2 regions of the Streptomyces sp. DT224 genome follow, and region 1 is predicted to be linked to the other one. Evidence: riboswitches for the same ligand, from Rfam matches in the RefSeq annotation. Region 1 holds a riboswitch; the other holds the start of a gene.
What was found. Region 1 has a riboswitch for cyclic di-AMP ahead of ACLQ2N_RS33760 (M23 family metallopeptidase). Riboswitches for the same ligand answer to the same signal wherever they lie in the genome.
Positions count from the first base shown of each region.

Region 2: it holds a riboswitch for cyclic di-AMP, as region 1 does, so the genes downstream of both, ACLQ2N_RS33180 (M23 family metallopeptidase) here and ACLQ2N_RS33760 (M23 family metallopeptidase) in region 1, are expected to answer to the same signal.

Region 1 is NZ_JBNCLI010000018.1:12,963-27,843, forward strand. Features, by position in the region: gene ACLQ2N_RS33730 (asparagine synthase-related protein) at 1-2,037, opposite strand, end outside; gene ACLQ2N_RS33735 (sporulation protein) at 3,285-4,862, shown strand; gene lhgO (L-2-hydroxyglutarate oxidase) at 4,955-6,205, shown strand; gene trmB (tRNA (guanosine(46)-N7)-methyltransferase TrmB) at 6,277-7,143, shown strand; gene ACLQ2N_RS33750 (PrsW family glutamic-type intramembrane protease) at 7,194-8,753, shown strand; gene ACLQ2N_RS33755 (aldo/keto reductase) at 8,775-9,719, opposite strand; gene ACLQ2N_RS33760 (M23 family metallopeptidase) at 9,886-11,055, opposite strand; cyclic di-AMP (ydaO/yuaA leader) riboswitch at 11,067-11,220, opposite strand; gene ACLQ2N_RS33765 (PP2C family protein-serine/threonine phosphatase) at 11,432-12,595, opposite strand; tRNA gene ACLQ2N_RS33770 (tRNA-Met) at 12,783-12,856, opposite strand; gene ACLQ2N_RS33775 (SHOCT domain-containing protein) at 13,026-13,430, shown strand; tRNA gene ACLQ2N_RS33780 (tRNA-Lys) at 13,548-13,621, opposite strand; gene ACLQ2N_RS33785 (FG-GAP-like repeat-containing protein) at 13,720-14,881, opposite strand, start outside.
Region 2 is NZ_JBNCLI010000017.1:9,564-24,444, reverse strand. Features, by position in the region: gene ACLQ2N_RS33240 (MBL fold metallo-hydrolase) at 1-799, opposite strand, end outside; gene ACLQ2N_RS33235 (Glu/Leu/Phe/Val dehydrogenase dimerization domain-containing protein) at 1,164-2,372, shown strand; gene ACLQ2N_RS33230 (TetR/AcrR family transcriptional regulator) at 2,460-3,050, shown strand; gene ACLQ2N_RS33225 (DUF6745 domain-containing protein) at 3,088-4,092, opposite strand; gene ACLQ2N_RS33220 (hypothetical protein) at 4,184-4,510, opposite strand; gene ACLQ2N_RS33215 (STM4015 family protein) at 4,685-5,632, shown strand; gene ACLQ2N_RS33210 (STM4015 family protein) at 5,640-6,599, shown strand; gene ACLQ2N_RS33205 (STM4014 family protein) at 6,580-7,728, shown strand; gene ACLQ2N_RS33200 (STM4013/SEN3800 family hydrolase) at 7,772-8,584, shown strand; gene ACLQ2N_RS33195 (STM4012 family radical SAM protein) at 8,581-9,936, shown strand; gene ACLQ2N_RS33190 (STM4011 family radical SAM protein) at 9,944-10,837, shown strand; gene ACLQ2N_RS33185 (SGNH/GDSL hydrolase family protein) at 10,854-11,708, opposite strand; gene ACLQ2N_RS33180 (M23 family metallopeptidase) at 11,892-12,788, opposite strand; cyclic di-AMP (ydaO/yuaA leader) riboswitch at 12,792-12,947, opposite strand; gene ACLQ2N_RS33175 (alpha-galactosidase) at 13,243-14,881, opposite strand, start outside.

The DNA.
Region 1 (14,881 bases):
GGTCCAGCAGGTGCCGCGCCGGGAGACGAGGCGGCGTAGCCACAGTTCCGTGGAGGCGAGCTCGGCGAGGCCGTCCAGGGGCAGCGGCTCGCCCTCGGAGGCCGCGCGCAGGGCCTTGCGTACGACGCGAGCCTCCACCAGTCCGGCGTCGGCGAGCAGCGGGGCGTCGAAGAGCGCGATCAGCTCAGGCAGGGCGGCGCGCAGCCCGGTCCGGGTCACCGCCGTCGAGGTGTACTGCGAGGGGGCGCCCCAGCCGGGAGGCAGCTCGTGGATGCCCGCGCCCGCCAGCACGCGGCGCAGGATCGCCGCGCGGGCGCCCGGCTGGACCCGCAGCGACTCGGGCAGCGCACGGGCCGCGCGTACGACCTGGTTGTCCAGGAAGGGGGCGTGCAGCCGCTGGCTGCGGATCTCGGCGGCCTGCTCCAGGATGCGGTGGTCGGCGGCACTGCGGGCGAGGGCGGCCCTCGCCCGGGCCTCTCCCGGGCGCTGGACCGAGGACGGGCGGATCGCCGCCTCCTGAAGGCGAACCGAAACTTCTGCCAGCGCCTCGCCGGTCAGCCACCGGGCGGCCGGCCCCGGTCTCGACCAGGCGAGTGCGGCGAGCGAGGCGTCGGCCGGGGTGTCGAGGCCGGGCGCGATGCGGTTGGCGTCGGGCAGCCGGCCGGCAGCCGTTTCGAGGCCGGTGCGATAGGACGTACGGGCCAGCTTGCGGGCCGCCCGGTACACGGTCAGCGGTACGAACAGCGAGTGCGCGGTGGGGCCTTCGGCCTTGGCGAGGGCGGCGACCGGGCGCAGCAGGTGGCGGCGGCGCCGGTCCATCAGCAGGTCGGCGAGGCGGGCCGGGTGGGCGTCGAGCACCTGCCGGGCGCCGGCGCCCACGAAGTGGTCGGCGCTGCCCGCGGAGAGCCGGCGCCGGTGGCGTTCGGCGAGGACGAGGGAGGGGGCCGGCTCGTCGGTGAGCGGGCCGGCGCCCAGCTCGGCGTAGGGCAGGGCCTCTTCGCCCGCCGCGACGACGACGTGGTGGAGGCGGGGGTTGGCCGCGATGGCACGGGCCCGCTCGAGTTCGGGTTCGTGGGCGCGGGTCGTCAGGTCGTTGAAGGTGACGGCGAGCAGCCGCTCCCCCGCACCGGTGCCGTGGCCCAGGATCGTGCCGGGCAGCCCGGGGAGACCGGCGGCGAGCAGGGCGAGGGTCGCCGACGCGCTGCCCCCGGAGAGGTCGGCGCCGATGCCGGGCACGGGGGCGCCCCGGGCGGCGCGGCGTTCGGCCGGGCCCATACCGGGAACCGGACCGGGGTCGGGCGGCAGGGTCTCCGGCGCGTGGCGCGGAGCCAGGAGCCGGGCGCGCACCGCTTCGACCAGGGCGTCGCGCACCCCGTCGACGGCGCTCACCGGGTCGAGCTCGGGCGCGGCCACGGCGAGGGAGGCCACCGCCTCGTATCCGGTGATCTCCCGTGAGCCCTCGCGGAGGATCAGGGCGTGTCCGGGCGGGATGCGCTTCACGCCCGCGTAGGGCGTGCCGTCCCGCAGCGCCTCCGGGGTCTCGGGGCAGGCCAGCAGGGCGGCCAGGTGGCCGATGTCGAGCTGGGCCTCGATGAGGTCGGCGAGCGGCAGCGCGGCGGTGGCGTACGCCGTGCCGCCGGCCCAGGGCGTGTAGAAGACCGGGCGGGCTCCGGCGAGGTCGCCGACGACGGTGATCCGGCGGCCGATCTGGACGACGACCGTGTAGCTCCCGGTCCATGCGGTCAGGTGGCGCAGGGCGCCGCCCCGGGCGGCGAGCAGCCCGACGCGCAGCTGTTCGTCGGTGGCCCCGCAGCAGCCGAGAACGGCGAGCCGGACCATGGGGGCACCCTCGGCGGTGTCCACCCGGACGGTGCGGATCTCGTCGGGCCGCCAGTCACCGACCGCCCAGAGCGGATCGGGGTCGCCCCAAAGGAGTTGGGAGCCCACGGGGTGCATCGTGCGCCCGTCGCCGCCGCCCACCGCCCCGGCCGTGCCGAAGCTCGCGGCGATACTGCTCCAACCCACCAACCAACGCATCGCCGCCTCCACAGGCTGTGGACAACAACGGCGCGGCAGGCAAGCACCCGGAGAACTCCGGTGACGATCGGCGCCGTTGCGGACATGCTGCCACGACAACGGCGCGCAGGAGTGGCTACGGACGGCGCACGTCGTGAGCGCATGCGCCCCTGGCAAAGGCCGCGATGCGGACGCCGCGACGTGCGTTCCGCACAGCGCCCGCCCGCGTCACCCGGAAGGACAACGGAATTACGGATTCCGGGCGTTGCGTTCCCCCGCTCGGTCCCGCGCGAACGGCCCGCTTCCAGCCAAGCCCCGAACCCGGGTCGCGCGGCGGCGGAACGGTCGGCGCCCCCTCCGGCCCGACCTCGCCCGACCGTCGATATCCGGCCAATCTCGGCGCAGAGGGGAACCGTTGATCTCATGATGCGTTGACCGATTCATATGCGTTTAACCGCATTCCATCGACGTCGCCCCGGTCAGCGCATCCGCAAGGCCCCGCCCCTGCCGCACCGTCGGCCCGCCCCTGCGGAACACACGGTCCGGGGGGCGGGCCTCGCCCCCCGGACCGGTCCACCGCCTGCGGGGAATGAGGCGGCGATATCCCCCAGCCCCCTGCTTCCAACGCAGCGGGCCGATCCACGCAGCACCCATGCAAGCGCCGCCTCCCGGGCCGGGCCAGAGCGCACATGCGGGCGCACGGCCACACACCGGGGTGCACGCACCGAGCCCTCGGCGGACCCCGACCGACCCGGCCGGACCCGACCGGTACGCCGGCTGTCGCGTACGCCCCGCGCGCCGGTCCGCGCTGGTCGGCGGGCGGCGGAAGCGGCGGGACGAAGCCCGTACACGGCTGCGGCGAAGCGGAATCGCACACCCTCACCGGCCGACCCGCACCCCGCCCCGGCGATCTCCACTCCTCCTCCCCCGCACCCCCGTCATTCCCCCGCTCTTCCTTCTCCCTTCCTCCGCCGCGCGTTCGCCTCCACAACCTCATCCACCCCTCACGCCACTTCCCGTCCCACGGCAATCCGCGAGTGGCCGGGACGGACAACAATCCCGCCATACGGACGTCCGGCCCTTAACGGTAGGGATGCGACGAACTACGCTGGGTGTACTGATGTTCTCTGCAGGGCGGCATATTCCCCGGGGCACGGCCACATGCGTGTGCGGGCGGAGTGACAGGGTTCGTCCCTGGGGAGAACACGGTACGAATGCCGCGCGCCGAGACGGTGACGCGGCTGCCGTCTGTGTGTCGAGGGGTGGCCATGTCCAGGGAGCAACGAGGACCGAACGAGAAGCTCGGCACCGTTCTCGCCCTCGCGGGAATCAGCAACGCCGGGCTCGCGCGGCGGGTCAACGACCTCGGGGCGCAACGCGGACTGACCCTCCGCTACGACAAGACGTCCGTCGCCCGGTGGGTCTCCAAGGGCATGGTGCCCCAGGGCGCCGCGCCCCATCTCATCGCCGCGGCGATCGGCGCCAAGCTGGGCCGGCCCGTTCCGCTGCACGAGATCGGTCTCGCCGACGCCGATCCGGCGCCGGAGGTCGGGCTGGCATTCCCGCGCGACGTGGACGCGGCCGTCCGGTCGGCGACGGATCTGTACCGGCTGGATCTGGCCGGGCGGCGCGCGGGCAGCGGCGGGATATGGCAGTCGCTCGCGGGCTCGTTCTCGGTGAGCGCGTACGCCACACCCGCGTCCCGCTGGCTGATATCCCCCGCCGACCCGTCGGTCGCACGGACATCGGCCACCATCGGGGGGCAACCACCCGGCGCACACGGCGCACCGGGGGCGCACGGCCCCACCGGAGCGCCCGTACAGCCGGGCACCCCCGCGTCGCCCGCCCAGGCGACCGGCACGGCCACCGGCCACAGCCTGCTCATCCCCGCACAGCCCGGCCCCGAATCCGGAGCCGACGCCTCCTCGCTGCGCGTCGGCCACAGCGACGTCTCCAAACTGCGCGAGGCCGCCCAGGACGCGCGCCGTTGGGACTCCAAATACGGCGGCGGCGACTGGCGCTCCTCGATGGTCCCGGAGTGTTTACGCGTGGACGCGGCCCCGCTCCTGCTCGGCTCGTACAGCGACGAGGTCGGCCGTGCGCTGTTCGGCGCGGCGGCCGAGCTGACCCGGCTCGCCGGCTGGATGGCCTTCGACACCGGCCAGCAGGAGGCGGCCCAGCGCTATTACATCCAGGCACTGCGCCTCGCGCGGGCGGCGGCCGACGTGCCGCTCGGCGGCTATGTCCTGGCGTCGATGTCGCTCCAGGCGACCTACCGCGGCTTCGCCGACGAAGGCGTCGACCTCGCGCAGGCCGCCGTCGAGCGCAACCGGGGCCTCGCGACCTCCCGCACGATGAGCTTCTTCCGCCTGGTCGAGGCCCGCGCGCACGCGAAGGCGAACGACGCACCGGCCGCGGGGGCCGCGCTCAAGGCGTCCGAGAGCTGGCTCGAACGCTCTCGGGAGGGCGACGCCGACCCGGCGTGGCTGGGCTTCTACTCGTACGACAGATTCGCGGCCGACGCCGCCGAGTGCCACCTCGACCTGAAGGCGCCCCGACAGGTCCGGCGCTTCACCGAGCAGGCGCTGTCCCGGCCCACCGAGGAATTCGTCCGCTCGCACGGGCTGCGGCTCGTCGTGTCGGCCGTCGCCGAGCTGGAGTCGGGCAATCTGGACGCCGCCTGCGCGGCGGGCACCCGGGCCGTGGAGGTGGCGGGCCGCATCTCGTCGGCGCGGACCACGGAGTACGTGCGCGACCTGCTGCACCGCCTGGAGCCGTACGGGGACGAGCCGCGCGTCGTGGAGCTGCGCGAGCGCGCCCGCCCTCTTCTGGTCGCCCCGGCATAGCGGTCGCGATTCCCGGGAAGCGCCACGCTGGCCGCACGGGTTCGGGTGCGTTGTCAGTGGGTCGGTGCACTATCGGGGTGGGAGGTGGCGTGATGATGACGCACGCGGCGTACGACTGCGATGTGCTGGTGATCGGCGGCGGGATCGTCGGCCTGTCGGCCGCGTACGCGCTCACGCGCACCGCGCCGGGCACCCGCGTGACCGTGCTGGAGAAGGAGAGGGGCCCGGGGCGCCACCAGACGGGGCGCAACAGCGGGGTGATCCACAGCGGGATCTACTACCCGCCGGGCTCGCTCAAGGCACGGTACGCGCTGCGCGGCAGCGCCGAGATGACCGACTTCTGCCGGGACCACTCCATCGCCCACGCGGTGACCGGCAAGCTGATCGTCGCCACGGACCGCGCCGAGCTGCCCCGGCTGCACGCCCTGGTCCAGCGCGGCCGCGAGCACGGTCTGCCGGTGCGCGAGCTGGGGCCCGCGCAGATCGCCGAGTACGAGCCGAAGGTGCGGGGCCTCGCCGCGATCCGGGTCGGCACGACGGGCGTATGCGACTTCCGGGCGGTCGCCGGGCGCCTCGCCGACGAGGTACGCGGCGCGGGCGGCGTGATCCGCTTCGGCGCCGAGGTCGCGGCGATCGACCGCCGCCCCTGGGGCGTGGCCGTGCGCACGGCCGACGGTCTCGTGGTCCGGGCCAGGGTGCTGGTGAACTGCGCGGGGCTGCACTGCGACCGGATCGCCCGGCTGGCAGGCGACGACCCGGGGATGCGGATCGTGCCGTTCCGGGGGGAGTACTTCGAGCTGGCGCGGCCCGAGCTGGTGCGCGGGCTCGTCTATCCGGTGCCCGACCCGACGTTCCCGTTCCTCGGCGTCCACCTGACCCGGGGCTTCGACGGCTCCGTCCACGTCGGTCCCAACGCGGTGCCCGCCACCGCCCGCGAGGGCTACGGCCGGCCCGTCGTCCGGCCCCGCGAGCTGATGGACACGCTCAGCTGGCCGGGCTCGTGGCGCATGGCCCGAAGGCACTGGCGGTACGGGGCCGGTGAGGTGCACCGCTCCCTCTCGAAGCGCGCGTTCACGGAGGCGGTCCGCCGCCTCCTGCCCGAGGTCACGGAGGAGGACCTGCGCCCCGCGCCGGCCGGGGTCCGCGCCCAGGCCGTGCTCCGCGACGGCACACTGGTGGACGACTTCCTGATCCGCGAGGCCCCGCACACGGTGCACGTGCTGAACGCCCCGTCGCCCGCCGCCACCGCCTCGCTGCCCATCGGCCGCGAGGTGGCCCGCCGCGCCCTGCTCCGGGCCCGGGCGGCCGGCTGGAAGCCGCCGGAGCGCGCGGCGGCGGGGTGACCCCGTGCCTGTCGGCACCGGACGCCCCCGGACGCCCGGCCCCGTAGAATCAGGGCATTGTGTCTGAGCCGATGAACCCCTCCCGCCCGACGCCCGGCGACCCCGCCGAGGCGGACGGCGCCGCGTCCGCAGCGCCCGACGGCACCGTGCCCACCACCGCCGGAATCCCGGACGACGTGCGGGCCGCGTCCCTGGAACGCGCGCGCCGGATGCGTCAGCAGCCCCGCTTCCCCGGCGGCCCCGCGGCCGACCCGGCCGGCTCGCACCACGAGCGCCGCATCCGCAGCTTCCAGCCGCGCCGCAGCCGGGTCACGCCCGGCCAGCAGAACGCCCTGGAACGGCTATGGCCCAAGTGGGGCCTGGACATCGACGGGTTGAGCGTCCTCGACCTGCCCGCCCTGTTCGGCGGGCTCCCGGTGGTGCTGGAGATCGGCTTCGGCATGGGTGAGGCCACCGCGCAGATGGCGGCCGACGACCCGGGCACCGGCATCCTCGCCGTCGACGTGCATACGCCCGGTCAGGGCAACCTGCTCGGTCTCGCCGACCGGAACGGCTCGACCAACATCCGGGTCGCCAACGGTGACGCGATCATCCTGCTGCGCGAGATGCTGGAGCCGGAGTCGCTGGACGGGCTGCGGGTCTACTTCCCCGACCCGTGGCCCAAGTCCCGCCACCACAAGCGCCGGCTGATCCAGCCGGAGTTCCTGGACCTGGTGGCGGGGCCGCTGAAGCCCGGCGCGATCGTGCACTGCGCGACCGACTGGGAGCCGTACGCCGAGCAGATGCTCGACGTGCTGACCGCGCATCCCCGCTTCGAGAACACGGTGGCCGACGGCGGCTACGCCCCGCGCCCCGCCTTCCGCCCGCGGACCCGGTTCGAGGGCCAGGGCCTGGGGAAGGGCCACGTGGTGCACGACCTGCTCTTCGCACGCGTCTGAGCCGGGCGGACACCATGGCCGTTGTCGGACCCGCTCGTTAGGGTCGAGGGGTGTCCGACGGGTCTGTTCAGCGACAAGAGCGGGATCAGCCGGCCGTCCCGGTGCTCCAGGAGCAGCGGGTCGGCGAGATCCTGGCCGCCGTGCCGGCGCGTGGCCAGTGGCGCTACCGCCCGCGCCGCGTCGGCCTGCTCTGGCGGAATCGGACGTTCCGAGCGGTCGCCGTCTCCACGCTGCTCGCGCTCTGCGGGGTGGTGATCCTCGCCCTGGTCCGCGACCAGACCGGCACCGAGGGATTCCTCGTCGGCCTGGGCCTGGCCGTCCTGCCGGTCCCCGTGCTGATGACCGCCTTCCGCTGGCTGGACCGGGTCGACCCGGCACCGTGGCGGAATCTGCTGTTCGCCTTCGCGTGGGGCGCGTGCGCGGCGGCCCTGGTCGCCATCCTCGCCAACTCGTTCGCGGTCCGGTGGATAGCCGACAGTGATCCGGGGAACGCGGACACCCTCGGCGCCACGGTCATCGCACCGGTGGTCGAGGAGAGTGCCAAGGCGGCGGCCGTCCTGCTGCTCTTCCTCTTCCGCAGGCGGGAGTTCACCGGGATCGTGGACGGCGTCGTCGCCGCCGGCTTCACGGCGACGGGGTTCGCCTTCACCGAGAACATCCTCTACCTGGGCAACGCCTTCGGTGAGGACCAGCAGACGGACTCCGGCTTCGCGGCGGTGACCGTGGTGACGTTCCTGGTCCGGGCCGTCATGACCCCCTTCGCCCACCCGCTCTTCACCGTCCTGACCGGCATCGGTCTCGGGATCGCCGCGAGCACCGCACCCGGCCGCCGGGTGCGGCTCATCGCCGTCCCGCTGCTCGGCCTGGTCCTCGCCATGGGCATGCACGCCCTGTGGAACGGCTCGGCGACCTTCGGCCGGTACGGCTTCTACATCGTGTACGGGGCGTTCATGGTCCCGGTCTTCGGCCTGGTGACCTGGCAGGTGGTCCGGGCCCGCCGCAAGGAGCTGCGCTCCCTGGCCGTCGAGCTCCCCGCGTACGCCGAAGCCGGCTGGCTCACGCCCGACGAGCCCCGCGCCCTCGCCTCCATGCGGGCCCGTGCCCTCGCCAGGAACGCGGCGCGCCGGCGGTACGCGGCGAGCGTCTCCGGCCATCCGTACCACCCGGCGTACGCGACGGTCCGCGCCAAGGAGGCGAAGGAGCGCGGCAGGGCGGCGGCGCGTGCGGTCGCCGAGTACGAGGCGTTCGCGACGTCCCTCGCCTCCCTGCGGCGGCAGGCCGGCCGGGGCAGGGCGGACCCGGACTTCGCCGCGCGCGAGCTGGAGCTGCTGCACCACCTGTGGCAGCGCCGTGAGATCGCCGGCCCAGCCCTCGCGTACGCGGCCCGGGCCACCCACCGCCGGCCGCCCGGCTACACGGCCGCCTGGCCGCCCGGCCGGCCGTACGCGGGCACCACGCCGTACGCGTACGGCGGCCCGCCCCCGTACAACGGCGCCCCGAACTCGTACATCGGCCCGTCCCCGTACCCGGCACAGCCCTACGACCAGCAGCCCCGCACCGCACCGCCCTGCACCGGAGGTCACCGGCCCGATCCGTACACAGGCCGGTGACCTCCGCGCAGGCGAACGAGCCTAGGCCGAGGCCGCCGTCAGCGTCGACAGTTCCTCGTCCGTCAGCTGGAGACCGGCGACCGCCAGCAGCGCGGGCAGTTGGTCGACCGTCCGGGCGGAGGCGATCGGCGCGGCGACCGTCGGGCGGGAGGCGAGCCAGGCCAGGGCCACCGTCGCGATCTCGGCGTCCCGGTCCCGCGCCACCGTGTCGAGCGCGGCGAGCACCCGCCGGCCGCGCTCCGACTCCAGGTGGCCGGCCGCCCTCCCGGCGCGGGCGCTGTCCACGGTCGTCCCCGGGCGGTACTTGCCGGTGAGGAAGCCGGCGGCCAGCGCGTAATACGGGACGGCCGCGAGCCCGGCGTCGGCGGCGGTGTCCTGGAGATCGCCCTCGTAGGTGTCCCGCGAGACGAGGTTGTAGTGCGGCTGGAGCGCCACATAGCGGGCCAGTCCCTCGCGTTCGGAGAATTCGAGGGAGGCACGCAGCCGGGCCGGGCTGATGTTGGAGGCGGCGATCTCGCGGACCTTGCCCTCCTTCACCAGCTCGTCGAGGGCGGTGATGATCTCCTCGACCGGGACGGTCTCGTCGTCGAAGTGCGTGTAGTACAGATCGATGTGGTCCGTGCCGAGCCGGCGCAGCGACTCCTCGGCGGCCGACTTGATCGTGGGCGCCGAAAGGCCCTTGTAGCCGGGGAGGGCGCCGACTTTGGTGGCCACCACGACGTCGGACCGGTTGCCGCGCGACGCGAGCCACTTGCCGATGACCGTCTCCGACTCTCCGCCCTCGTTGCCGGGAACCCAGTGCGAGTAGGCGTCGGCCGTGTCCACGAAGTTGCCGCCGGCCGCCGTGTACGCGTCGAGGACGGCGAAGGACCGCTCCTCGTCCGCGGTCCAGCCGAAGACGTTTCCACCGAGGCAGAGCGGGAAGACCTGGAGGCCGGACGGGCCGAGATTGCGCAGTGAAGTCATAAGGGGGAGAACGGTTTGCGCACACCCCGCTATTCCGTGCCGCATACATCCGTCAGGCCGCGGCCACGCGAACCGGCAGCCCTGACGTCGGGGGGTGTGCGTCAGGGCTGCCGGGGTTCGGACGGCCGCCTACCGGGAAGGGCCGGGTCTTCGGGGGAAACGGACCTCAGACGGTCAGACCGCGGGCGCGCAGCCAGGCCATCGGGTCGATGCCGGTGCCGTCCGGGGTGTGGACCTCCAGGTGGAGGTGCGGGCCGGTCACATTTCCGGTCGCGCCTACGCGGCCGATCGTGTCGCCGGTGGTGACCTTCTGGCCGACCGTGACGCCGATCGAGGACTGGTGGCAGAACCACAGCTCGGTACCGTCCTCCAGCTCCAGCACCGTGCGGTAGCCGTAGGCGCCGGACCAGCCGGCCGACTTGACGGTGCCGGTGTGAATGGCCTTGATCGGGGTACCGGTCGGGGCCGCGAAGTCGAGGCCCGTGTGGTAGCCGGAGGACCACATCGAACCGGCCTCGCCGAACGTCGAGGTGATCGTGTACGAGGAGGTGGGAATGGCGTAGCCGGCGGCGAGCTTGGCCAGGCGCAGGGCCTCGGCCTTCTTCTTCGCCTCCTCCGCCTCCCTCTTCTTCTCCGCGGCGGCCTTGGCCTCGGCCTCGTCCTGCTGCTTCTTCGCCTCGGCGGCCGCCTTCTCGGCAGCGGCCTTCTCCTCGGCCGCCTTCGCCTCGGCGTCGGCGGCGCCCTGCTGCTGTTCGGCCTGCTGGAGGATGCGGGCGCGCAGCGCCTCGCCGGCGTCCGTGGTGCCCTGCTCGGCCTCGGCGGTGGTGATGCCGGCGGTGGTCAGCGGTGCGGCGGCGGTGGCGGTCGCGGGGGTTTCCGCCTCGCTCTCGCCGGAGAACAACGCACCCACGCCGGGAAGGGACTTGGCGTCGGGGAGATTGTCCGCGATGGAATCGGGAAGAGAGATGGAGACCGGCGGTTTGCTCTGTGCGGTGGCCATGCCGCCCGCGCCGACGGCCGCGATGACACCGACGCCGAGGACGGTGGAGCTACGGGCCAGACCATTGCGCTGCTTGGCGACGCGGTGCTTGCCGCGGACGGGACGGACGGACTCCTCGGTGGGGTTCCATTCCTCCCAGGTCCGCTCGGAGTCGGCGTCGTCGGCGCGGAAGCCGCTGCCGAAACCGGCACCGGTGCCGAAGCCGTCGCCCCGATCGGCCGCGTAGTCGCTTCCCTGTTCCGGAATGTACGCGGCGCCGGGGACGGACGCGGAGTCGGCACCGTATTCGGGCACGAACCGGGAAGGTGATTCGGGGGCAGGCTTGTTGGACGCCACGCGGGCGCACTCCTTTCCTTCCTTCTCGCCTACCGGGTTAGCTGACGGGTTCGGAGCAGGAAGGTCTCCTACGGGTCCCTCCGCCTCTTGTGAAGACGAAGATGCCCGATTCACCCCATGTAGGTGGTTCCCCGGTTCCCTTGCGGAATTCGGCGCACGCGCGCGGCGCCGTCCCTGACGACGGCTGGGACAACCGCGCTGCGTTATCGAACGTTAATAGACAGACGGGTCCGATTCCAAGCTGTTCCCACTGATCGTTCACGCCCATGGCCTGGACTTTACGGGACACAACCGGGTGGAACCGGGCGAGTTGATCGCCACCCGGCCACTACGCGTTTTCTGACGTTGCGTCAAATGTTATGCGGAGCGACGCTCCTCAGTCACCCAGCGTGGCACCCCGCTTGACGATCTTCACCGTCCTGCGGCGGTCCGGCTGCCCCTTCGCCGGCCGGGCCACCGCGAGCAGCGCCATGTCGTCGGTCGACTCGCCCCCCGTATGCAGTCGTACGTCGTCGGTCAGCGCGGACAACAGCTCCTCGGGACCGGGGAAGAGGCGCCCGCGCAGCCGCTCCGCCGGGTCGTAGAAGACACCGTCGGCGTTCCGCGCCTCCGACAGGCCGTCCGTGTAGAACAGCAGCGTCCCGCCGGGCGGCAGCTCCCAGCCCTCCGCGCGGTCCGGCCGCACCCCCAGGCCCAGGCCCAGCGGAAGCGCGGGCTCCGAGGGAGTCAGCGCCTCCACCGCCCCGTCCCCGTGCAGCAGCAGCGGGTCGGGGTGGCCCCGGTTCACGATCCGCGCCACCTGGCCGCCCGGCGGGATCTCCGCCAGGACAGCGGTGACGAACTCCTCGAACTCGTCGAACCCGCCACCCCGGGTCGACTCGCGTGCCAGCGCGCGCTCCAGCCGCTGCGCCACGCCCTCCAGCGACTTCTCCTGCTCCGCCGCCTCCCGGAACGCCCCGATCACCACCGCCACCGCGCCGACCGCCTCCAGCCCCTTCCCGCGCACGTCGCCCAGCACCAGCCGTACGCCGTACGGAGTGTCAGCGGCCGCGAAGAGGTCTCCCCCGACGAACTCGTCCGCCTGTGCCGCCTCGTACCGCGCGGCCACCTGGAGTCCGCCGATCCGCTCGGGCGGCGCGGGCAGCACGGCCCGCATGGCCGTCTCGGCGATGATCCGGGCGGACGCCAACTGGTCGCTGCCGCGCCGCACGACCCGGTTGATCACGCACGCCTGCACGGCGACCGTGAGCACGGTGACCATCTCGATGAACGAGACCACCTCGACCAGATCACCGGTGCAGAGCCGGATTCCGGCGACGGCGAGCACCGAGGCGATCCCGATCCGGATCGTGGTGCCCATACCGAAGAAGGGCGCGGCGGTCAGCGGGGCGGCCGCGAACATCGGGACGGCCGTGTAGGAGGGCGGCGTGAAGAGGTCGAACACCACCCCGATGACGATCATCGCCACCGGCAGCACCCGGACGAACCGGCGGCTCACCGCGCCGTCGGGCCCGCGCCACCGTCGTTCCCACTTCCCCACCTGCGGTCTCCTGCCCGGTGCAGCCACGGCCGCGGACGGTACCGCGCACCGCCTCCAGCCTCGCGCCCGCGCGGTCGCCGGGCGAATCCTCGGCCGCCGATGGGGCGAAGCGGGTGCGCTCGTTCGGAACCCCGCCGAAACGCATCAGGCCCGGCACGCTGCCTGCGTGCCGGGCCTGATCCTTCAGTAGCGGGGACAGGATTTGAACCTGCGACCTCTGGGTTATGAGCCCAGCGAGCTACCGAGCTGCTCCACCCCGCGTCGGTGAACCCAACTCTACGTCATGTTCGGGGCCCCCATGACCACGGCCCGCACGCCCCGGCCCCCTCGCCTCCCCGCCCCGCGCCCCACATCGACGAGCAATGGGGTGAATGTGGTGATATGACTGTTTTCAGATTCAGCCAGTCCGACGCGGACCCGGGAGTGGACGATGGACGACTATCCCCTGCTCAACCTGTTCTGGACGATGCTCTGGTTCTTCCTCTGGATCATGTGGCTCTTCCTGCTCTTCCGGGTCATCATGGACATCTTTCGCAGCCACGACCTGAGCGGCTGGGGCAAGGCCGGCTGGCTGATCCTCGCGCTGGTACTGCCCTATGTGGGCGTGCTGATCTACGTGATCGCCCGCGGCAAGTCCATGGGCAAGCGCGACGTCCAGGAGGCGAGGGAGCGTGACGCCGCCTTCAAGGCGTACATCAGGGACGCGGCGGGTACGGAGGACGGCAGCCACAAGGGCAGCCACGTGGAGGACCTGTCGAGGCTCGCCGACCTCAAGGACAAGGGTGCGATCACCGAGGAGGAGTACCAGCGGGCTAAGACGAAGCTCCTGGTCTGACACACCCTCGGGCGTCGGCCCCTGCCGGCTCCGGCCCGGACGACGGCACACAGCACCGCCCGCCCTCGGACACGACAGAGCCCCGGGCCGCGCACGCGCGGACCCGGGGCAACGAGGTAGGCCGTGTGGGACTCGAACCCACAACCAACGGATTAAAAGTCCGCTGCTCTGACCAATTGAGCTAACGGCCCTCGGCACATCACCCCCGAGCATAGCCCGCCCCGGCCGCGCAACCGATCGGGTATCGGCTGCGCGGCCCCGTCATCGGGACCGGGGCGGGCTCAGAGCCTCAGAAGATGCCCTTGTACGTCTGCCAGCCGGTGGCGATCTGCGTACGGGATCCGAACGAGCCCTTGCCGTTGCCGTTGTTCCGGAACAGCTTGCCCGCCGAGTCGCGGACGACGATGTCGTTCCGGCCGTCGCCGTTCAGGTCGCCGATGCCGACCATGGTGTTGTACGAGCGGCCCCAGTCGGTGAACACCTTCACGCGCGCGGCGAAGCGGCCGTTGCCCAGGCCGTTGTAGCGCCAGAGTCCGCCGTTGCGGTCGTGGCCCAGCAGATCCGGGATGCCGTCGCCGGTGATGTCGCCGACGCCGGTGATCTGGGCGTACGTCCGCCAGTCGGTGTTGATCCGGGTCTTCGGGAGGAACTTCCCGGCGGCCGTGCCCGCGTAGAAGTAGAGGTCCCCGGTGGACTTCTGACGGGCCACGAGGTCGGCCCGCCCGTCGCCGTTCAGGTCGCCGGGCGACGTCAGCACGTCGTACTGCTGCCAGCCGCCGCCGATCACGGTGTGCTTGCCGGCCGGCCGGTAGCCGGAGGTGCCGCAGCTGCCGTCGTACCGGCGCAGTTCCCCGCCGGGCATCCGGACCAGCAGCTCGGAGCAGCGGTCGCCGCCGGTGTCCGCGAAGGGCACGGCGACGGTGCCGGCCGGCCAGCCGGTCCCGGACTTCTTGCCGCTGAAGACACCGGAGGTCTGGCCGAACTGAAGGGTCAGGTCCCCGTAGGCGTTGAGCGTGACGAGGTCGCCGCTGCTGTACTGGCCCTGGTCGTGGAAGCCCGGCCGGCCGCCGGTCACGGACAGGCTCCCGCTGGTGGAGTACGTCCCCGAGCCGTCCTCGGCCGTCGCCTTCAGCGTCCAGGTGTGCTTGCCGTTGCCCGCGTAGTCGCCCGCGGCCGTACGGCCGTCCCAGGCGACGTCGGCCTCGGTGCCGGAGTCGCCCTTGAGGGTGCGCACCGTACGGCCCGTCCAGTCCTTGACGGTGTACGTCCAGGAGACGGGCTTGTTGAACTGCCAGGTGCTGTTCCAGCTCTCCAGCCCGTCGACGCCCTTGACGTCCATGTAGGCGCCGCCCAGGTCGGACGCGATCTTCGCGAGAGGCTGCGCGGGCACCCCGCTGGGCACGATGTGCAGGGTCTGCGCGGCGTCGAGATACACGATGTCGCCGCCGAAC
Region 2 (14,881 bases), on a different contig from region 1:
CGGCGCCGATGGTCCGGAAGCCGGAGAAGTACCCGGTGTCGCCGCTGTGGTAGATCCGGTGCCCGGGTCCGGCGACGGCCCAGGAGGCCCAGAGCGTGTGCTGCTGGTTGCGCAGGCCCCGTCCGCAGAAGTGGCGGGCGGGGGTTGCGGTGAGGCTGATCCCGGCGACCGTGGTGGTCTCGTTCCAGTCGAGCTCGCGGAGCCGGCCGGGCGCGACGCCCCAGCGCTCCAGATGCGCGCCGACGCCGAGCGGAACCGCGAAGACCGTGTCCGTGCGGGCCAGGGCGCGGATCGTCGGGAGGTCCAGGTGATCGTAGTGGTCGTGCGAGATCACCACCACGTCGACCGGCCCCAGGGCACCGAGCGGCACGGGGGCCGGGTGCAGGCGCCGGGGGCCGGCGAAAGCGAAGGGGGAGCAGCGCTCGCCCCAGACCGGGTCGAACAGCACGCGCCGGCCGTCGATCTCGGCGAGGACGCCGGAATGCCCCATCCAGGTGATCCGGAGCCCGGAGGCCGGCGGCTTGGCGAGGTCGGCGACGGTCGTGGCGTGCACGGGGACCGGGGCAGCCGGGGCCCTGAGCACCCGCTCCTCCTTGCGGAAGTAGACCCGGGCGAAGTCCAGGGTGGAACCGGAGGGTCTGATCCGCGCGCCCACCGGGTTCTGGAAGACACCGTCGGCGAAGTTGGGGGAACGGCGGATGCGCTCCATGCGCGCGCCGTCCGGGTCGGCCCCGAAGGCAGCGGGGCGCAGCGCGCGCAGCCGGGTGCGGAGCGGAAGCCTGTGGTCAGCGCCGGTCACGGGGTCTCCTGAGGGGTCGGGGTCGTCCCATTATGGACAAGGGGTACGACAGTGCGAGAGCGGAACAGCCGGGTGGGTGGCGTTCCGCACCGACCGCCTTGGCCGCGTCGCCGTCCGTACACATGCCCGCCCCGAGCACGCGGCCCCCGCTCCCGCTCCCGCCGGGGAGCCGGAACCGCGCCTCCCGCCGCTCGCGCACCGGCGCCTTCCGGCCACCGGGGCCGCACGGCGGCCGAGGCCGCGTTGACAGGGCGGCCCCCGGCTCCCGATACTGACCCGCGATTCAGTAATGCGGCGGCTGACGCCGGCCCGCCGGACCGCCCGCCCAGGACCGCCCGCCGACAGTGACCGAGGAGCACTCCCGATGACGACGCCTCCGGTGTCCCCGCCCGCCCCGCTCATCTCACTGACCTGGACCGACCACGCCACCGGCTGCCGGGGCCACCTCGTGGTCGACCGGCTGGTGCGCGGGGTGTCCAGCGGCGGCCTGCGGATGCGCCCGGGCTGCACGCTGGAGGAGGTGGCCGGTCTGGCCCGGGGCATGACGATGAAGGAGGCCCTGCACTTCGACGCGGACCGGCCCGGGGCCCGCTACATACCGCTGGGCGGCGCGAAGGGCGGCATCGACTGCGACCCGCGCGACCCGGCGGCGTACGGCGTCCTGGTCCGCTACCTGCGGGCGATGCGCCCGTACATCGAGAGCGTCTGGACGACCGGTGAGGACCTGGGCCTCTCCCAGGACCTGGTGGACCGCGCGGCGGCGGAGGCGGGCCTGGTGTCCACCGTCCAGGCCGTCTACCCGCTGCTCGAGGACGAGGCCGCGGCACGGCGCCGGCTGGCCGACGCCTTCGCCCTGGAGGTGGACGGCATCGGCCTGGACGAGCTGGTCGGGGGCTGCGGGGTCGCCGAGGCGGTGCTCGCCGCGCTGGACCGGGACGGGGTCGCCCACGACGGTGCGCGGGTGGCGCTCCAGGGGCTCGGGACCATGGGCGGGGCGACCGCCCGCTTCCTGGCCCGGGCGGGGCTGCGGGTGGTCGCCGTCGCCGACGTCAAGGGCACGATCGCGAACCCGGCCGGGCTCGACGTCGAGGCGCTGCTCGCCGCGCGCGACGCGCACGGCACCGTGGACCGGGGCGCCCTGCGCGCCGCCGACCGGGAGCTACCGGCCGACGCCTGGCTCGTCCAGGACGCGGAGGTGCTCGTCCCGGCCGCCGTGTCCTACGCCGTGGACGCGGTGAACCAGGCCGGGATCAGGGCCCGTTGGGTTGTGGAGGCCGCCAACATGCCGGTGCTGCCGGAGGCGGAGGCACTGCTCGCGGCGCGCGGGATCACCGTGCTGCCCGACGTGGTGGTCAACTCCGGGACCAACGCCTGGTGGTGGTGGACCCTGTTCGGCGACATCGGGGCCGACGCGGACGAGGCGTTCGCGCACACCCGGCGCGCGATGCGCGAACTGGTGGGCCTGGTGCTGGCCCGCGCGGCGGCGGACGGCTGCACACCGCGGGCGGCGGCGCACGCGGTGGCCGCCGGCCGGCTGCCGGTGATGGCCGAGCGCTTCGGCTGGTACCGCTGACCGGTGCCGGCTGTCCGCGCCCGTCCGCCGGGCCTGCCCGCGCCCGGCATTGGTTAGGGTGACCGCGTGGCAAGAGTGCGGTTGGGAGTGGCGGAGCGGCGCGAGGAGTTGCTGCGTGCCGCCGTCGAACAGATCGAGGTGCGCGGTGTCGCGGCCGTGCGCATCGCCGACGTGGCGTCCGTGCTCGGGGTGAGCAACGCACTCGTGCTCTATCACTTCTCCACCAAGGAGAAACTGGTGGCGGCCGCCTTCGCACACGCCGCCGAGTGTGATCTCGCCCATCTGCGCAAGCTGTTGAGCCGCCGCACGACCGCCGTGCGCAGGCTGCGCGCGGCCGTCCGCTGGTACGCGCCGACGGGCCAGGCCAAGGGCTGGCGGCTGTGGATCGAGGGCTGGGCGGCCTCCCTCCGCGACCCGGCACTGCGCGATGTGGCCGGCGATCTCGACCAGCAGTGGAAGGCCGAGCTGGCCGAGGTCATCGAGGAGGGGGCGGCGGCGGGCGAGTTCCACTGCGACGACCCGATGTCCGTGGCGTGGCGGCTGACCGCCCTGCTGGACGGCCTGGCCGTCCAGATGACCTCGTACAACGGTCCGCTGTCCCGGGCCACGATGCTGGAGTGGACCGAGCAGGCACTCGCCCGTGAACTGGGCATCGACCACGAGGCTCTGACGGCCTGAACGCGCTCCCCCTCCCTTCTCCGGCCCCCTCCCCCGGTCAGGTCTGCTGAAGCGGCTGGTAGACGTCGCCGTCGAGGCCGAAGGTCCAGGCGACGCCCTCCCTGGCCGTCCTGGTCCTGGGCGGCACCCGGAGCCAGTACGTGCGGTGGGTGCCGTCCGGCTCGGGCGTCGAGTTGACCACCTCGACCATGACGACGTCCTCGTCGCCGGAGAGCGCGATCCGCCAGAGGATGCCCGTCTCGTCGCGGTGGACCGGTTCGGCGCCCGACTCGGTGAGATAGCGGTCGTAGCCGTAGTACTCCAGCATCACGCGGCGCAGCTCCGCGTTCTCCTCGGAGCGGATGCGCTCCGGGGTCAGCGCGGCCAGCTCGTCCAGGAACTCCGAGGGCACGGGCATGCCGCGCCAGGAGTACAGGGCGAAGCCGTCCGGGTAGGAGAGCGCCGGTCCGTCGCCCCGGTCGAGGCGGCCCGCCTCGTCGCGGTGCAGGGCCTCGGGGCGCTCGCAGAGCACCACGACCCGCTCGTAGGGCCACCACCAGCCCGCGTTCCGCGCCACCGCCGCCAGCCCGTCGAGCCGGTCGCCCCGGCCGTCGAACGCGGCGAGCCACGCCGCGTCGTGCTGCCCGAGGACCGCGTCGAGCAGGACCAGGCGCACCCGGGACTCGGCGTCCGCGTCCTCACCGGCGAGATCGGCGACCACCCCGGCCCGTATCCGCTCGGCGAGCCCCGCCGTCGTCTCCCAGAGCTGGGCCCCGGTGGCCGACCAGAGGGCGGACCAGCCGGCCGGGCCCAACGCGTCGTACACCCGGCGCCGTTCCTCCGCCCAGGGGCGGGTGCGCACCTCGTCGCGCACGGAGCGCCCCGGGTCGGTCAGCTTGCCGACGGCCTCCACGGCCTCCCTGGGCGAGCCGGCCCAGACGAACTCCTCCGGCTCGGCGAGCCCCGCGCCACGGTAGGCGAGCCGCACCCCGTCCTCGGCGGCCGCCCGGTCCGCCGCGCCCGTCGCCGCCGCCACGGCCCGCCAAGAGTCCACGTACTGCATCGTTCTGCCCGTCCCCTGTTTCCGCTGTTCCGCTGTGATTCCCTGCTGCCGCACCGTGCGGTCCCGCTGCCGTGCCCGTCCCCGCCGCCGCTCAGTCGGCGACGATGCGGACCGCCCCCGGCGCGTACTCCCGCTGGCGCACCACGCGGAACCAGCCCTGGGGCAGCGGGATCGTCGCGTGCTCCTCGTGGACCACGCGCCCGCCCTCGGGCAGGTGGAGCAGCATCGGGCCGAAGACCCCGCCCTCCCGGATCAGCCGGCCGGGCCCCGGCACGGCGTGCGCGTGTCCGGTCACCTCGCCGAGCGCGAGCACCAGCCGGCCCCGCGCGTCGCGCAGTTCGCCCGTCGCCTCCAGGAGGTGCGTGGGCACCGCCGACTCCTCCAGTGGCACGATCAGTACATCGCCCTGCCGGTACACGGACCTCTCCCCTCCGTGGCGGCACCCGGTGCGCCGGCCACAACGAAAACGCTACGGCGGGGGTCTGACAATCGGCCCTCCAGCCGCCCCGGGCGGGGGCGGTCGCCGCGTTGTCAGTGGGCCTTGATAGACCTTGCGGACATCAATCCGTCGCCGTCATCAGGAGCTCAGGGCATGTCCGTGGACCACCTGCACGAGTTGCTCGGCCTTCCGGCCGTCGATTTCCAGTCCGGCACGGACGGCGGCCCCCGGCCCGCCGCCGATGCCGCCGCCTGGCGGGTGTCGATCGACGCCTACGAGGACGAGGGCACCTGGGAGGAGGAGTTCGACGCCTTCCTGGCGGAGGTCGATCCGGCGGGCGTCCGGGCCCTGATCATCGGGCAGTGGGGCGAGTCGTACGAGGAGAAGTCGTCGTATCCGATCGGTCTCGTCATCGCGGCCGCGGACCGGCTGACGTCGCTGGAGGCCGTGTTCGTCGGGGACCTGACGATGGAGGAGGCGGAGATCTCCTGGATCGAGCAGAGCGATGTCACGGCGCTGCTCGACGCCTTCCCCGCGCTGGTGGAGCTGGGCGTGCGCGGCGGCTCCGAGCTGGTGTTCCCGGCCGCGAAGCACGAGCGGCTGCGGGCGCTCACCATCGAGACGGGCGGGCTGCCGCGCGAGGTGGTGCGCGGTGTTCTGGAGAGCGAACTGCCCGCGCTGGAGCAGCTGGACCTGTGGCTCGGTGTCTCGGCCTACGGCGGTGACGCGGACGTGTCGGACCTGGCACCGCTGCTGGCGGGGACGCGCTTCCCGGCCCTGCATCATCTCGGCCTGCGCAACAGCGAGATCCAGAACGAGATCGCGGCCGCGGTGGCCTCGGCCCCGCTGGTGGCCCGGCTGAAGACCCTGGACCTGTCCTGTGGCACGCTCGGCGACGAGGGGGCGGCCGCCCTGCTGGAGGGCCAGCCGCTGACCCATCTCGACGTGCTGGACCTGCACCACCACTTCCTCACCGAGGCAATGGAGCAGCGCGTCACCGAGGCGCTGGCGCCGCACGGGGTGCGGGTGGACCTCTCGGAGCGCTGCGAGCCGTGGGACGACCGGGGCCCGGCGGGCCGGTACGTGACGGTGTCGGAGTGACGGCGCGATGATCGACATCGATCACCCCTGCTCCTTCCATCACCTGCCCGTGTTCACCCTGCCGGAACCGGGCGACGACCGCCCGCTGCCGGCGGCGGACGCCACGGCCTGGCGGCTGGACTGCGGCTGGGAGGGGCAGGAGTTCGCCACTCTCTGGCAGCACTTCCTTAAGACGGTCGACCCGGCGCAGGTCCGTGCCCTGGTGATCGGCCCCTGGTGGCACGGCGACTACAGCTCGCTGGCTCCCGTGGTGGAGCTGATCACCTCGGACGCGGCCCGTTTCCCGGCGCTGCGCGCGCTGTTCCTCGCCGACGTCGTGGGCGAGGAGTGCGAGGTTTCGTGGCTCCGGATGTGCGACATCACGCCGGTGCTCCAGGCCTTCCCGCGCCTGGAGGAGCTGGTGGTGCGGGGCGGTGGCAGCGGGCTGGGCGAGGAGACGCTGAAGCTGCACCCCGTGCGGCACGAGGCGTTGAAGGCCCTGCGCTTCGAGTCCGGCGGTCTGCCCGGCCATGTCGTGCGCGCGGTCGGCGCCTGTGAACTGCCCGCGCTGGAGCGGCTGGAGCTGTGGCTCGGCTCCCAGTGGTATTCCGGCGACGCCACGGTGGCGGACCTGGCCCCGCTGCTGTCCGGGGGCGGCCTTCCCCGGCTGCGTCATCTCGGACTCCAGAACAGCGAGATCCAGGACGAGATCGCCGTCGCGGTCGCCTCCGCCCCGGTCGTCGCGCAACTGGACTTCCTGGCGCTCTCGATGGGCACCCTCAGCGACACGGGGGGCCTGGCCCTGCTCGAAGGCCAGCCGCTCACCCATCTCGGCGGCCTGGACCTGCACCACCACTACCTCGGCAACGCGGTGATGGAGCGCTTCAGGCACCTGTCCGAGCGCTACGACGTCCACGTCGACCTCTCCGAGGCGGACTACTGGGATCCCGAGGACGACGAGCCCCGCTATGTCGCGGTCAGTGAGTAGCGGCGGTCCGCCGCGCCTCGCGGTCGTCGGCAACCCGGGCAGCCGCCGCGTCGCCCTGTTCCAGGACGCGGTGGCCGCCGCCGGCCTGCCCGAGGCGCGTACGGTCCCCTGGCTCGGCGTGCTGCGGGACGGGGCGCGCTTCCTGCCCGGGGAGACTGTGCGCATCGAGTCACCGGGCGAGGACGCGGAGGTGGACCGGCTGCTGCGCGACGCCGACGACCCGACGCGGGTGGAGGGTTCGGCCCTCTGGTACGAGCGGTTCACGGCCGCCGTACGCGAGGTGGCGCGCGCCGCCCGGGAGGCCGGCGCACAACTGCTGGACGCCCCGGCGGACATCGCGGCGCTCTTCGACAAGCGACTGTGCCACGGGCTGCTGGACGCGGCCGGGGTGCCCGTTCCCGCCTCGCCGACCTCGGGACCGGCCGGGGCCCCCGTGCACGGCTGGGACGACGTACGGGACCTGATGGCCGCCCACCGCATGCCCCGGGTGTTCGTGAAGCCCGCGCACGGCTCCTCGGCCTCCGGTGTGCTGGCCGTGGAGACGGCCGGCGGGGGCCGGGTCCGGGCAGCCACCTCCGTCGAGCGGGACCCGGCCGGCCGGCTCCACAACTCGCTGCGGGTCCGCCGGTGCACGACGGAGCGCGAGGTCGCGGCGGTGATCGACGCGCTGGCGCCCGACGGGCTGCACATCGAGCGCTGGCTGCCCAAGGCCACCCAGCGCGGCCGGGCCGCCGACCTGCGCGTCGTCGTGGTCGCCGGCCGGGCCACCCACGCCGTGGTGCGCACCAGCGCTTCACCGATGACCAATCTGCACCTGGGCGGGGCGCGCGGCGACCTGGCCGGGGTGCGGGCGGCCGTCGAGGCGGCGGGAGGCAGTTGGGGCGATGCCCTGGCGATCTGCGAACGGGCCGCCGCCGCCTTCCCGGACACCCTGTGCGTCGGCGTCGACCTGCTGCCGCTGGCCGGCTGGCGGCGCTTCGCCGTCGCCGAGGTCAACGCCTTCGGGGACCTGCTGCCGAACCTCACCGGCCTGCCCGGCGGCGGTGCCGAGGGCCTGGACACCTACGCGGCGCAGATCGCCGCCGTACTGGAACGAGCAAGGAACGACCGTGTCAGCACCACCCCCTGAGTACAGCTCCGAGCACGTCTCCGAGCACTGCTCGGACCCCGATATGAGCGAGGTCGTGGGCAGCCACGACCTGCTGTTCGTCACCCTGGACACCCTGCGGTACGACGTCGCGGCCGAGCTCGCCGCCGCCGGGCGCATCCCCAACCTGGCCCGCCATCTGCCGGGCGGTGTCTGGGAGGAGCGGCATGCCCCGGGGAGCTTCACGTACGCCTCCCACCAGGCGATGTTCGCGGGGTTCCTGCCGACCCCGGCCACGCCCGGTCCGCATCCCCGGCTGTTCGCCGCCCGGTTCGCCGGCAGCGAGACCACGGCGGAGCGCACCTTCGTGTTCGACACCCCGGACCTGGTGTCGGGGCTCGCGAAGGAGGGGTACCGCACGGTGTGCGTCGGCGGTGTCGGCTTCTTCAACCTCCAGGGGCCTCTCGGCTCGGTGCTCCCCGGGATGTTCCAGGAGGCGCACTGGGAGCCGGAGTTCGGTGTGGCCTCGCCCACCTCGTTCGAGGCGCAGGTGACCCGCGTCGAGGAGGTGGTCGCCGCCCTTCCGCCGGACCGGCGGCTCTTCCTCTTCGTCAACGTCTCCGCGCTCCACCAGCCGAACTGGTTCCACCGGCCCGGGGCGACCCGGGACACCGGTGACAGCCGCGCGACGCACGCCGCCGCCCTGGAATACGTGGACGCCCACATCGGCCGGCTCTTCGCCGCCGCGAGCAGCCGCCGCCGTACCTTCGCCATCGTCTGCTCCGACCACGGCACGGCCTACGGCGACGGCGGCTACACCGGTCACCGGCTCGGCCACGAGTCCGTCTGGACCGTCCCGTACGCCCACTTCTTCCTGGAACCGGGGGCCGCCCGATGACTCTGACGCACACCGTCCGACCGTACGAGAGCTATGTCTACGCCTACCCGCACAAGACGGCGTACCGCCCGCTCGCCGGACAGCCCGGCGGGCGGCCGGCGCTGCACGAGCTGTGGGCGGGGGAACGCAAGGACGCGCTCTCGCTCTATATGCACATCCCGTTCTGCGAGGTCCGCTGCGGCTTCTGCAACCTCTTCACCCGGATCGGCGCCCCCGGCGAGCTGGCCTCGCGTTATCTGGACGCACTGGACCGGCAGGCGAGCACCGTACGGGAGGCGCTGGGCGACGGTGAGCCGGTGCGGTTCGCGGCGGCGGCGTTCGGCGGGGGCACGCCCACGTTCCTGACAGCGGGCGAGCTTGAGCGGCTGTGCGACATCGCGGAGAAGCGGATGGGCGCCGATCTGCGGTCCGTTCCGCTCTCCGTGGAAACGTCCCCGTCCACCGCGACGGCCGACCGGCTGGCCGTGCTCGCCGAGCGGGGCGCGACCCGGATCAGCATCGGGGTGCAGAGCTTCGTGGAGGCCGAGGCGCGCGCGGCGGTGCGCCCGCAGCACGCGGCCGACGTGGAGCAGGCCCTCGGCCTCATCCGGGACACCGCGATACCCGTGCTCAACATCGATCTGATCTACGGCATCGACGGCCAGACCGAGCGCACCTGGCAGACCTCGCTGGACGCCGCGCTGCGCTGGCGGCCGGAGGAGCTGTACCTCTACCCGCTCTACAAGCGTCCGCTGACCCCGCTGGGCCGGCTGTCGAAGAGCGAGGCCGACGCGGCCTGGGACGAGCAGCGCCTGCGCCTGTACCGGGCCGGTCGCGACCACCTCCTGGCCCACGGCTACGAGCAGGTGTCGATGCGGATGTTCCGCCGCGCCGACGCCCCGCGCGCGGAGGGGCCCGACGACTACGCCTGCCAGACGGACGGCATGATCGGCCTGGGCTGCGGCGCCCGTTCCTACACCTCGCGGCTGCACTACTCCTTCGACTACGCGGTCGGGACGAGCGAGGTCCGGGGCATCATCGACACCTACACGGCCACCGGGGACTTCTCCCGCGCCGAGGTCGGGCGGTACACGGACGGGGACGAGGCACGACGCCGCCATCTCCTCCAGTCGGTGCTCCAGGCGCGGGGCATGCCCGTGGCCGAGTACCGCGAGCGGTTCGGCACCTCGCCGTACGAGGACTTCCCGGAGGAGCTGGCCCGGTTCGGGGCCCGGGGCTGGCTCGACGGCGGGGCCCCGGCCGAGGGACTGCTGCGGCTGTCGCCGGAGGGGCTGGCGTACTCCGACGCGCTGGGCCCGGAGCTCTTCTCCCCCACCGTGCGGGCCGCGATGGCCGCGTACGAGCTGAAGTGAGTCACCCGTGGACCTGACCATTCTCTACCGGGGCCCGCTCGCCTCCTGCGACTACGACTGCCCGTACTGCCCGTTCGCCAAGCGGCGCGACACCCCGGAGCAGCTGCGGGCCGACCGGGCGGCGCTCGAACGGTTCACCGCGTGGGCGGCGGCGCAGACCGGTGACCGGATCTCGGTGCTGTTCACACCGTGGGGCGAGGGCCTGGTGCGCTCCTGGTACCGCCGGGCGATCGTGGAGCTGGCGGGCCTCCCGCACGTGCGCCGGGTCGCGATCCAGACGAATCTGAGCGGCCGGACGCGGTGGCTGGCCGAGGCGCCGGAGGCGGCCCGCGAGCGGATCGCGCTGTGGTGCACGTACCACCCGGGGCAGACGCCGTACGAGCGTTTCCTCGGCCGGTGCGCGGAGCTGGAGGACCTCGGGGTCCGGTACAGCGTGGGCGTCGTGGGGTTCGACGCCCATCTCGGTGAGGCGCGGCGGCTGCGCGCGGCGCTCGCGGACGAGGTGTACCTCTGGGTCAACGCGGCGGAGGGGCACACCTACACGGACGAGGAGGCGGAGCGGTGGACGGCGATCGACCCGCTGTTCCCGTACAGCCGCCATCCGCACCGCTCGGCGGGGCTGCCCTGCCGGACCGGTGAGTCGGTGATCTCGGTGGACGGGGACGGCACGGTGCGCCGCTGCCACTTCGTCCGGGCGGAGCTGGGCAATCTGTACGACGGGAGCTATCGGCGGGCGCTGGGGCCGCGGGCCTGCCCGCTCGCCGTCTGCGACTGCCACATCGGATACGTCCACCTGGAGACGCTGCCGCTGTACGACGTCTTCGCGGGCGGGGTCCTGGAGCGGATCCCGGCGGCGCTGCCGCTGTCCCCGGTCGCCGCGACGCGGTCGCGGGGCGACTGAGGACAGCGGGGGCTGTTCAGAGCGGCAGCAGGTCCGGCCGCTTCGGCTCGACGTGGTCCCCGGAGGACTCGCCGCGCAGCCGCCGCCCGATCCACGGGACCAGGTACTCGCGCGCCCAGTGGATGTCGTCGCGACGGATCTCCAGCGTGCCGCGCGGGGGCTGTGGCGGCCACGGCTGGTCCGGGTCGGCCGGCACGTCGAGGCCGAGGACCTGGGCGGCGCGGAGCGCGACCCGGGTGTGCCCCTCGGGCGACAGGTGGAGCCGGTCGCCGTCCCAGGCGCGCCGGTCCTGCACGGAGCGCAGCGACCAGAGGTCGAGGACCGGGCAGTCGTAGCGGTCGGCGATGGCCCGGACGTGAGCGGTGTAGGTGGCGATCTTGCCGCGCAGATGGCGCAGCACGGGGACGCCACGGGTGTCGAAGCCGGTGGTGACCATGACGGTGCCGACCGACCGCGTGAGGTCGGCGACCGCCCGCTCGAAGCGTTCGGCCACGTCGTCCGGGTCGGTGCCCGGCCGGATGATGTCGTTGCCCCCGGCGCAGAAGCTCACCAGATCGGGGGCGAGTTCCTTGGCGCGGGGCACCTGCTCCTCGACTATCTGGTCGAGGAGGCGTCCTCGTACGGCGAGATTGGCGTACCGGAAGTTCCCGTGCGCGGAAGCGGGCGAGCCCTCGGGGCCCGTCGGTGTGCCGGGCTCGGGAAGCCGGTCCGCGAGGAGTACCGCGAGCCGGTCGGCCCAGCCGACGAATGTTCCGTCGGGGCCGGGGTCGCCGACTCCCTCGGTGAAGCTGTCGCCAATCGCCGCGTACGACCCGATGGCGCCCTGTCGGTCGATGACGCCCTGTTGGATGTTGCTCGAATCGTTTGCCACAAACGCATATCCTGCACCCCGGAATGTGACCTACGCGACCGTAATAAGGGGTTGACGGGGGGTGAGATAAACCACCCGGTCAGTTTTCGGTAAAGAGGGAATAAGCAGAGGGACGGAGTGCCGCGGCACTCCGTCCCTCTTTGCCGATCAGTGACCCGGATCACCGGGCCGGTACTGCCTGGATCAGACGTAGATCCCGTGCGACGCCAGGTAGGCGATCGGGTCGATGTCCGAGCCGTACTCCGGGCCTGTGCGGACCTCGAAGTGCAGGTGCGGGCCGGTGGCGTTGCCGGTGGAGCCGGAGAGGCCGACCTGCTGGCCCGCGGTCACGGTCTGGCCCGCCGAGACGGAGAGCGAGGACATGTGGCCGTACTGGGAGTAGTGGCCGTCGGCGTGCTTGATGACGACCTGGTTCCCGTAGGCGCCGCCCCAGCCCGCGGTGACGACGGTGCCGGAGGTGATCGCCTTCACGCTGGTGCCGGTGGAGACGGGGAAGTCGATCCCGGTGTGGCTGCCGCTGGACCAGTTGGCACCGGAGGCGCGGTAGGCGGTGGTGTGGTTGCCCGGGACCGGGTGGACGTAGCCGGAGGCGTTGTCCTGGGCGGCCGGGGCTTCGGTCTTCGCCTCGGTCTTCGTCTCCGCCTTGGGCGCCGCGGTCTTCGCCTCGGTCTTCTCCGCCGTCTTGGCGGGGGCCTCGGACGGCGTGGCGGCTGCGGCCTTGGCGCCGAGGGTCAGCTTCATGCCCGGGAAGATCAGGCTCGGGTTCTCGCCGACGACCTCGCGGTTGTCCTGGTACAGCTTCTGCCAGCCGCCCTTGAGGTGGTACTGGGCCGCGATCTTCGACAGGTAGTCGCCGGAGACCACGGAGTAGGTGGTGGTGCCGGTGCTCTTCACGGGCGTGGCCGGGGCGGTGTGCGCGGCGGCCGACTTCGAGGTGGCCGGGGCGGTCTGCTCCGCGGCGTGGGCACCGGTGGCGCCGAGCAGCGGAAGCGCGATGACGGCGCCGCCGGCGCTCGCGGCGACGACGCCGCGGGCGATGGTGCTGGACTTGGGACGGCGGTGCTTACCCGAGTTGGGCATGAAGAATTTCCTCTCCGGCGCCTGCGAGGTGAGCTGTCGGGTTCGGGCTGGAGATGCCCGGCCGCGCCTGGCGCGACTTCACCCCTAGCCGTCCGGTCGTCCCGGTCGGCGGCTTACCTGGTTCCCCCGCTCCTGCCACACGGTGAGTGGATGCGAATTCCGGACGGCGGCAGGATTGGGCGTTCCATCCGGATGGACATGGAACGTAAGCGAGCCGGGACGACGGAAACAAGCCACGGGTTCGGCACCGGATTCCGCTTCGGAATTGCGGTGCGGAATTCCGGTCACACTCCGTGGATTACGGATCTTGGCTTTCCGCGCGGCGCGGGGGCTACCCAGCCGGGGCGCCACCACACACCGTCACGGATATGATCCCGCTCACGAGCGGGTGATCATCTCCCGCGCAACCGGGGCGATTTGTCCATAACGCATCAATACGGACATGCCATGGCCATCATCCGCGGCGCAGCCGCACCACCCGCGCGTCCAGGTCGCCGCGCAGCCCCGTCCGCAGCCCGTGGTGCATCAGCACCGAACCGTGGTGCACCGCCCCCGTGTCCAGGCAGGTGTACGCCGCCTCCGGGTCGAGCCCGCGCAGCCGCAGCGCCGGCGGCTCCTCCCCGTACCGCTGCGCGTGGAGCCACGCCAGCACGACGGTGTCAGCGCCCCGCACGTACTGCACGGCGCTGAGCCCCGGGCCCGGCGCGCGCAGCCGGTACAGCTCGCCCAGCTGCACGACCGGGCGGATCTCCTTGTACAGCTCCACCCACCCGCGCGCCTCGTCCAGCTCGGCCGCGCTCCACTCGGTGAGGTCCCCGCCGATCCCCAGCACCCCGGCCATGGCGCTGACGAACCGGAAGCGCAGCGAGGAGCGGCGGCCGTTCAGCTGGACGTTCGGGCTGTCGGTGACCCAGGCCGCCATCACGCGCGCCGGGTGGAGATGCCCGAAGCCGTCCTGGATGGCGAGGCGGTCCAGCGGGTCGGTGTTGTCGGACGTCCAGACCTGGTCGGTACGGGAGAGGATGCCGAGGTCGATCCGGCCACCGCCGCCCGAGCAGGACTCGAAGGCGACGCCGGGGTGGGCGGCGCGCAGCCGGTCGATCAGCTCGTAGAGGGCCTCCACGTGCTCGGTCCACAGTCGCTGCGGGTAGTCGGCGCCCGGCCAGCCGGCGTCCGAGAAGCAGCGGTTGAAGTCCCATTTCACGTAGTCGACGGGCGTGCCCGAGAGCAGGGCATCCAGGCTCTCCCACAGATACGCCCGTACATCGGGGCGGGCCAGGTTGAGGACCAGCTGGTTGCGGAATTCGGTGCGCTCCCGGCCGGGGAAGTGCTGGACCCAGTCGGGGTGGGCGCGGTAAAGATCGCTGTCGGGGTTGACCATTTCCGGCTCGACCCAGATCCCGAACCGCATGCCGAGGCCGTGGACATGGCGGGCGAGCGGCCCGAGACCGTCGGGGAAGCGCTCCGGATTCGGCGTCCAGTCGCCGAGTCCGGCCCGGTCGCTCACCCGCTGCCCGAACCAGGCGTCGTCGACGACGAACAGCTCGACGCCCATCGCGGCGGCACGGCGGGCCAGCGCCCGCTGCTGGTCCTCCGCGATGTCGAAGCCGGTGGCCTCCCAGGAGTTGTAGAGCACCGGACGCGGCTCGAAGGCGTCGGGGACGACATGGGCGAGCTGCCACGCGTGCCAGGCCCGGCTCGCCCCGCCGAAACCGCCCTCGCTCCACAGCCCGGCGAAGACCGGGCTGGTGTACGACTCCCCCGGCGCGAGCCGCAGCAGCCCGGAGTCGTCGTGGCCGGCGCCGCCGGTGATCTGTACGAGCCCGTCCGGCAGCCGCTGTACGGCGATGCGCCAGGACCCGGACCAGCCGAGCGCGCAGCCGTAGACCTCCCCGGTCTCCTCGGTGGCGGCACCGTCCGCGTCCAGGGCGACCCAGGGCAGGCCCTGGTGGCCGGTGTGGCCGCGCCGGCTGGAGAGCAGGTGCTCCCCGTACGCGAGCTCCGTGCGCTCCAGCCGGGTCTCCGCCGCCCAGCGGCCGTGCAGCCGGCTGAGCCGCCAGCGGTCGCGGGCGGGCGGCGCCCAGGCCGCCGCG